Psychrobacter arcticus 273-4: one gene and its partner. The protein of the gene in region 1 interacts with the protein of each later gene in a pairwise test. Links are inferred from orthologs where the notes say so. Each region holds a gene or a part of one and is shown on either strand. Other genes may lie near its edges.

Region 1 (3,246 bases):
TTTAGTGAGCTGAATGATCCTGCGGATCAGGCTGAGCGTTTCCTTGGTCAAGTGGCTGAAAAAGACGCTGGCGATGATGAAGCGATGCACTTTGATGCAGAATATATCGAGGCATTGTCTTATGGCTTACCGCCGACTGCTGGTGAAGGTATTGGTATTGATCGCTTGGTAATGCTATTGACAGACTCTGCCAGTATTCGTGATGTGATTTTATTCCCACATATGCGCCGTAAGCTTGAGGGTTAAAGATATAGTTGAAATACTTTAAAGTCGCTACCGTATTGCTGGTGTAAATTTTTTGCAGCCTCTGTCTGCGTAGGCACAGCAAGCAAGAAAAATTTGCACCAGCAGTACGTATTGTATCTATATTACTTTTCACCGACTATAGTTCGCTTGCCATAAGCCCATGCTAGTACTAAATCGCTGATTTGATGCTTTACTTATATACTTACGACCCACATTGGCATTCATTATGACGCAGCAATATCAAGTTTTAGCCCGCAAATACCGACCCAAAAACTTTCACGAGTTGATCGGGCAAACGCATGTCTCACAGGCACTGATTAATGCGATTGATTATAATCGTCTACATCATGCTTATCTATTTACAGGTACGCGCGGAGTCGGTAAGACGACCATTGCCCGTATTTTGTCTAAGTGTTTAAACTGTGATACGGGTATTACCAGTACCCCATGCGGCGTGTGTGATAATTGCGTAGCGATTGATCAAGGGCGTTTTATTGATCTGATTGAGATTGATGCGGCTTCTCGCACCAAAGTTGAAGACACGCGCGAGCTACTTGATAATGTGCCGTATGCGCCAAGCCAAGGTCGCTATAAAGTGTACCTGATTGATGAGGTGCATATGCTGTCGACACACAGTTTTAATGCGCTTCTTAAGACTTTGGAAGAGCCGCCTGAGCATGTCAAGTTCCTATTAGCAACTACTGATCCTCAAAAGCTGCCGATTACTATTATCTCTCGCTGTTTACAGTTTGTATTGCGTCCTTTATCGCAGAGTTTACTCAGTGAGCATTTAGCCAATGTCTTAACCCAAGAACAAGTAGGCTATACGCAGCCTGCACTTTGGCAATTGGCCAGTGCGGCAAAAGGTTCGGTACGTGATGCCTTATCGTTGACTGACCAAGCCATTGCTTTTGGTCAAGGTGCGCTTGATGATGTGACCGTTAATTCGATGCTTGGCTTGATTGATGCGGCCGATTTAGTCAGCTTAATTACAGATATTTATCATCATGATAAACCTGCTGTTGCTGCTCATATTGAGCAGATGCGTGCGCAAATGGTCGATGCATCTAGTATGTTTGATGGACTCGCTGAGCTATTGCATCAGTTGGCATTGTGTCAGCTGCTGCCCGAAGTCGCTCTCAACGTAAATGAAGCGCAAGCACAGCATATTAATCAGCTTGCCCAGCATATGAGCCCTGACGTATTACAGCTTTATTATGAAATCGTGGTACAAGCACGTGAAGGCGTCAAGCTTGCCAGTACGCCTATGCAAGCGCTTGAGATGTGTATTTTACGTCTTTTGGCTTTTCGTCCTTTGCCGGTTGATGAGATACTAGTCAAGGTACCTGATAGTACGGTAACGGCTATAGAGCATTATAGTCCCACCATCTCTAGCACTACATCAGCCACCACTACTGAGCCAGTGCCATCGTCATTAGAATCACAAGCCCAAGCCGATAATATCATTTATGACAATGCTGATATCAGTGTCAGTGAGAAAAACAGGGTTGGGGCTGATAATATTGTTAATCAAAATGAGCAATATCACTCAAATGACCCTGCTAGTGAATCAAGCCAGTACAATGATTATAGCGTTCATAACAGTTTAGAGTTATCTAGCAATCAGCTTGAACCCGTTGTTGAACCCGTTATAAATGATTCTCAATTATTTAGTCAGCCTGAAGACCCTCGTGCGCTTCTACGTTGTCCGCCGCAAGAATTGATAGGTGAGTGGACAGCAGAAAAATGGGACTATTGGCTGCAAACTGCTCGTGAAGCCGGTAGTTTAGCTCAAGATGAATTGGCGCTTGCGCGTCAGGGTATGATGACAGGCAGTTGTAATGCCGAAGCCGTCTTTGTCACAGCAGTCGATAGTAAGCATTTGCAGGCAACGTTTGAGCAGCTAGCGACAAAGATGCAGCTACAGTTTCCTGCTGCTGCCATCAGTTTACGAATTGATAGCAGTATTATGCAAGCCGATGATAAAACCCCAGAGCGTCGTCAACAAAAACGTCTCGTCCAAGCCAAAACAGTAGCAGAGTCAAGATTGTTTAATACACCAGTGATGCAATATTTAACCGAGCGCGGCGAAGGCAAAATGGGCAAAGTTCAGTTATATTAAACAGTCGTAAATTTATTGATTGGTTATTTATAAAAAGTAACCCTTTATTAAAACTATCGTATATATTAAAACATCAAGGTAATATTGCTCTATCACCTTGATGTTTTTGCTTTTATTGACTGAGAAATGCTTATATCTTACTCTGAATTTAATATTAAAAAACTGTAAGATTTATCATTATCCGTTATAATGGTTAAGTTATATTAACAACTAAAAAGCAGCTTGGATGAGAATATGTTAGATAATTTACGTGGTATGGCTGTGTTTGCTAGTGTGGTCGGACACGGCTCCTTTAGTGGTTCAGCTCGCGAGTTGGGTATTACTACCAGTGCAGTCAGTCAGCAAATACGTTCTTTAGAGAACACGCTCGGTGTGGTGTTATTGCATCGCTCAACCCGTAAGCTTAGCTTAACAGAAGCGGGTGCCAGTTTTTATGAAGCGGCAAAAGATGTGGTAAGTGCTGCAGAGCAAGGTCGAATAAAAGTCAATCAATTACGTGACGAGCTGGCAGGTAGCTTGCGTATTGCAACGACCCCTGAGCTTGGTGTCAATCATATTTTACCTGCACTATCGACTTGGATGTCAGCGCACGACGACCTTAGTATCACCTATTTTGCAGACAATAATTATATTGATATGATTGATGAGCGGATCGATATTGCGGTACGTATGAGCCCTAATATCAACGACTCAACTTTGAGCAATCATCCATTATCTGATGTGCGTCAAATGTTGGTGGCTTCACCACAATATTTGCGTCAGCATAAAAAAATCGAAACGCCAAAAGATTTGGCAGATCATCAGCTTATCTGCATTGATATCATGAAGGATGCAAATAATGTTGAGCTCACTCAGACTGAGACTGGTAAAAAAACACG
Region 2 (4,592 bases), 160 kb from region 1 along the record:
AATCAGCGATAGCAGCCTCTAGGGTAGGTGCGATGATTGCTGATGATAATAAATCGCTGCCACCAGCGGCATGAGAGACGCTGGTGGCATCAATGGGTAATTTTGGCTCAACGACCGTCAGTCTTGATAGCCCCATGGTGTGCATAGCACGTGCCGCTGAACCGATATTGGCAGGCAAGGTCGTATTAACCATCACCACTTGTATACTAGACAGGTAATCGCTCACAGTTGAAGGTTTTGTTATTACAGTTGTCGTTAAAGAGGAAGATGTGTCGTTACTCATTATTGTCCTAATCGCTGGTTGATGTCTTGTTCGGCATAATGCACTTGTTAGCCGTAGTGAAAGTGTAAATTATCTTCACTAATCATACTTTTTAGCTGCTGTAAATTGTCATCATTTGGATAAATGCGCCAATGCTCGGACAGTCCTACATTGGCAATGCCGTATTCTTCATAAATGCTGAGTCCAAGCGGCAGGCAATTATCTCTAATAGAGGCATCGGTGTTGCCCAAAGCGTTATTGGCATAGCTTTGGTTACTCATGCTTGGCTCAACACCGTTTGAATAAGCGTCTTGCGCCATATTATTCTCTAGTGCCAATAAATCATTGCCATCTTCGTCATATAAGCTGCCGCCTATTACGGCATTGTAACCGCCGAAACTATCAGTATTAGTAGTGCTGCTTTGCTCGTCCTGCTCATTGCCATAAGAAAGTTTGGGTGCTGGAATAATGCTGGCTTGTGCAGATTTTAGCAGTGGCTGCATACATGTCAGCAGATTAATATCACTGCCATGGACTTTGATGCTAATTTTTTTAAGCCAACGCAGGCGAGCATCAACCATGCTCATGGCATTATCAAGACGAGCAAACAGCCGGCCGTCACGCTCACGAATACTGCCTTTGATAATGACTACTTCATCGATTTTTAGCTGGTCTTTTACGCGGTTAAAGCGCTCAGCATAACAGCTGACCTCTAACCGTGAAGTCCCATCGTCTAAGGTAATAACGTTACGAGTGCCAAAGTTGGCTATGTCGATGATAAGACCGGCAAAATAACAGCTGCCGTTATAGCCAGTATCAGCCAATTTGTCGAGACGAGCACCTGAGGTATAACGTTTTAGCTCGTCACGATATTCATCGATAGGATGTCCGGTTAAATAAAGCCCTAAGGTGTTTTTCTCAGCTTTAAGACGATGCTTATCACCCCAAATCAGCTCTGGCGTCATGACCAGAGGAGGCGCGGCGACGACACCATCCATTTCACCAAACAAATCCATCATGCCGATTTCGCGATTTTGACGGTCTTGCTCAGCGGCTTGTACCGCACTGGGCAGCTGACTCATTAAAGCGCCGCGAATCTCATATGCTTCATCGCTTGGCAAGTCAGGTCTTAAGGTTGCAGCAAAGTCATCAAAACAGCCAGCGTTTATCAGTCCTTCAAGGGTACGCTTGTTGACCTTTTTGATATCAACGCGGCGGCAGAAGTCATATAAGTCTTTAAACGGGCCTTCACGGCGGCGTGCCTCAACGATAGATTCGACAGCACCTTCGCCAACGCCTTTAATCGCGCCCAAACCATAAATAATATTGGTCGGGGTATCAGCGACAAAGTGCCATTCACTGCGGTTTACTGATGGATTAACGACGGTTAAAGCAAAGTTTTCACGGCAATCATTGATAAAGAACACCACGTTATCCGTGTTATTCATATCTGATGTCAGTACGGCTGCCATAAACTCAGCAGGGTAGTATTGTTTTAGATAAGCGGTCTGATAAGCGAGCACGCCATAAGCCGCTGAGTGCGAGCGGTTAAAACCGTAACCGGCAAATTTTTCCATCAAATCAAAGACGCCGCCAGATGTCGCTTCATCAATGCCTTGCGCGGTTGCACCAGTCACGAAAATATCGCGCTGTTTTGCCATTTCTTCCGGTTTCTTTTTACCCATCGCACGGCGAAGCATATCCGCGCCGCCCAAGCTATATCCCGCCATGACCTGCGAAATTTGCATGACCTGTTCTTGATAAACAATAACGCCGTTGGTATTTTCTAAAATCGGTTCAAGATTGGGATGGTCATAAATCACTTCTTCACGACCATGTTTACGGTCGATATACATCTCTACCATACCAGCATCAAGCGGACCGGGACGATAGAGCGCACACATGGCGATAACGTCTTCGATATTGGTCGGTTGCAATTTTGCCAGATACTTTTTCATGCCCATACTTTCTAGCTGAAAGACGGCAGTGGTTTTGGCGTCTTGCAAGAGCTTATAGGCTTTAGCGTCATCAAGGGGCAAGTCTTCTAATACCAAAGCTTCTTTGCCTTCTTTAGCACGACGCTTATTAATATTTTCAACGGCCGCACTAATGACCGTTAAGTTACGTAGACCCAAGAAGTCAAATTTTACCAGCCCAACCGCTTCGACATCATCTTTATCAAATTGGCTGACACGATGACCTTCATCATCACAATAAATGGCGCTAAAATCAGTGATTTTGTGCGGCGCAATCAACACGCCGCCGGCATGTTTACCCACGTTGCGGCAAATGCCTTCAAGCTTAATGGCCATCTCCCATACTTCGATGGCATCTTCATAATCCATGTTATCAGGATTGGATATTAAGTCTTTGAGCTGTGGCTCTTGCTCAAGCGCTTGACTGAGTGTGATACCCGGTGTTTTGGGAATAAGTTTCGACATTTTACTGGCAAGAAAGTAGGATTTACTTTGCGCACGTGCCACATCTCGTACGACCGCTTTTGCTGCCATCGTACCAAAGGTAATGATTTGCGACACCGCTTCACGACCATAAGTTTGCGCCACATAATCAATGACCCGGTCGCGACCTTCAATACAAAAGTCAATATCGAAATCGGGCATGGACACACGCTCAGGGTTTAAAAAGCGCTCAAATAACAAATCATAATGAATAGGGTCAAGGTCGGTAATATTGAGCGCATAAGCAACGAGAGAGCCTGCCCCAGAACCACGACCAGGACCTACTGGTACGCCATTGGCTTTTGCCCAGCGGATAAAGTCCATAACGATAAGAAAGTAACCGGGGAAACCCATTGAGAGGATAACTTTGAGTTCATACTCTAAACGTTCATCGTATCTTTGGCGGATATCACTCCAATGATCACTGCGCGCGTCAACTGGGAAAAGTTTGTCTAAACGATTTTCAAGCCCGCGCTGCGATTCTAAGCGAAAAAATGATTCAGTCGTCTCACCCTCAGGCACTGGAAACTCTGGCAGGACGTTAATACCTAGCGTTAATGTCACATTACAGCGGGTTGCTAAGCGCAAAGTATTGTCAATAACCTGCGGAATATCAGCAAATAGCTGCTGCATTTGCGCTTGGGTTTTCAAGTACTGGGCATCAGAATAAGTCTGAGGACGATTTTGGTCTGCCAGTACATAAGAGCCTGCAATACAAACGCGCGCTTCATGTGCGTCAAAGTCGTCTTGCTCTAAAAACCGCACGTCATTATGGGCAATGATAGGAATATGATGTTTGGCGCCTGAGTGAATCGCTGCTTTAATAAAGGCATCTTCGCCAGTACGATTGGTGCGCTTAATCGCAAAATATAAGCGGTCGTCAAATGATGCTTGCCACTCTGTAATCAGCTCATCGGCTTTTTCTGGCATAGAGCCGACCAGCGCCTGACCAACATCAGATTTTTCAGTAAATAAAACAATGACACCTGCCCCATGTTCTAAAATATGACTGCGTTTAATGACAGGCGTACCATGGTTTACAGGATCAGCGCGACCTTCGGTAAATCCAAGCGACACGATACGGGTAATGTTTTGATAACCTTCGTTATCCATTGCTAATAGAGTGAGACGCGTGTCTTCATTCTCCATGATGACTTCACTACCGATGATGGGCTTAATACCAGCACCTAAGCAAGCACGGTAAAACTTCACGGTAGCATAAAGGTTGGATAAATCGGTCAAGGCAAGGGCACGCTGATTGTCCGCCGCCGCTGCCTTAACCAAAGGCTTGATACGCACGATAGAATCGGTAATGGAATATTCGCTGTGGATGCCAAGGTGTACAAATGCCATAGAAGACTCTTACGGATGCAAACAAAAGGAGAGGGTGCGGATGAGCGTTAAAGATAAAGGAAGCAAAAATAGGTGATAATTTATTTGATAAAATCTATTGTATCAATCGTTTGAACAATATTTTTAGTAAATTATCCTGTTAATAGCCACACTTTATACGCTGCATCTTAGCCGCTAATAATAGCATTGTTTGCTACATACAGCCACTCAACGCCGCGCAAAAATATAGATAACCACCCACACCATGCTAATTATACGGCTAATGGTTGAATGATCTTAGCTAAAACCCATAGTTATTAACTTCCTTTATTTGTTATATGCTATTCAATTATCGTAGCATTAGAAATACCCTCTACCATATATAGGGTAGAGGGCAAGAAAGTATAAGAAGCGAGTATTTGAAGGTGCTACTTGACGATTTTATTTAGATATTAAAATAGTACTATTTTAGTATCCAACCACCGCGGCATCGACAATACGCGGGTCAGAAGCCCCATAAATGCCATTTGGCGTAATCA

Evidence for each region.
Region 2: the proteins of dnaX (region 1) and dnaE interact in binary tests that used the Escherichia coli proteins (3 or more experiments, as listed by UniProt). The link is inferred for Psychrobacter arcticus 273-4 from one-to-one orthologs.

What each region holds. Positions count from the first base shown.
Region 1 is NC_007204.1:1,252,265-1,255,510, forward strand. What follows is about bases 1-2,920. They hold dnaX (DNA polymerase III subunit gamma/tau), read left to right. Parts: upstream 1-472; coding sequence 473-2,368; downstream 2,369-2,920. Other genes in these bases: lysS (lysine--tRNA ligase), read left to right, coding at 1-246; PSYC_RS05510 (LysR family transcriptional regulator), read left to right, coding at 2,603-2,920. In the rest of the region: more of PSYC_RS05510, read left to right, coding at 2,921-3,246. UniProt on the Escherichia coli protein: Part of the beta sliding clamp loading complex, which hydrolyzes ATP to load the beta clamp onto primed DNA to form the DNA replication pre-initiation complex.
Region 2 is NC_007204.1:1,409,584-1,414,175, reverse strand. The notes cover bases 131-4,396. They hold dnaE (DNA polymerase III subunit alpha), read right to left. Parts: upstream 4,075-4,396; coding sequence 331-4,074; downstream 131-330. Other genes in these bases: PSYC_RS06135 (RNA methyltransferase), read right to left, coding at 131-283. Also shown: more of PSYC_RS06135, read right to left, coding at 1-130; ggt (gamma-glutamyltransferase), read right to left, coding at 4,522-4,592. UniProt on the Escherichia coli protein: DNA polymerase III is a complex, multichain enzyme responsible for most of the replicative synthesis in bacteria. This DNA polymerase also exhibits 3' to 5' exonuclease activity. The alpha chain is the DNA polymerase catalytic subunit.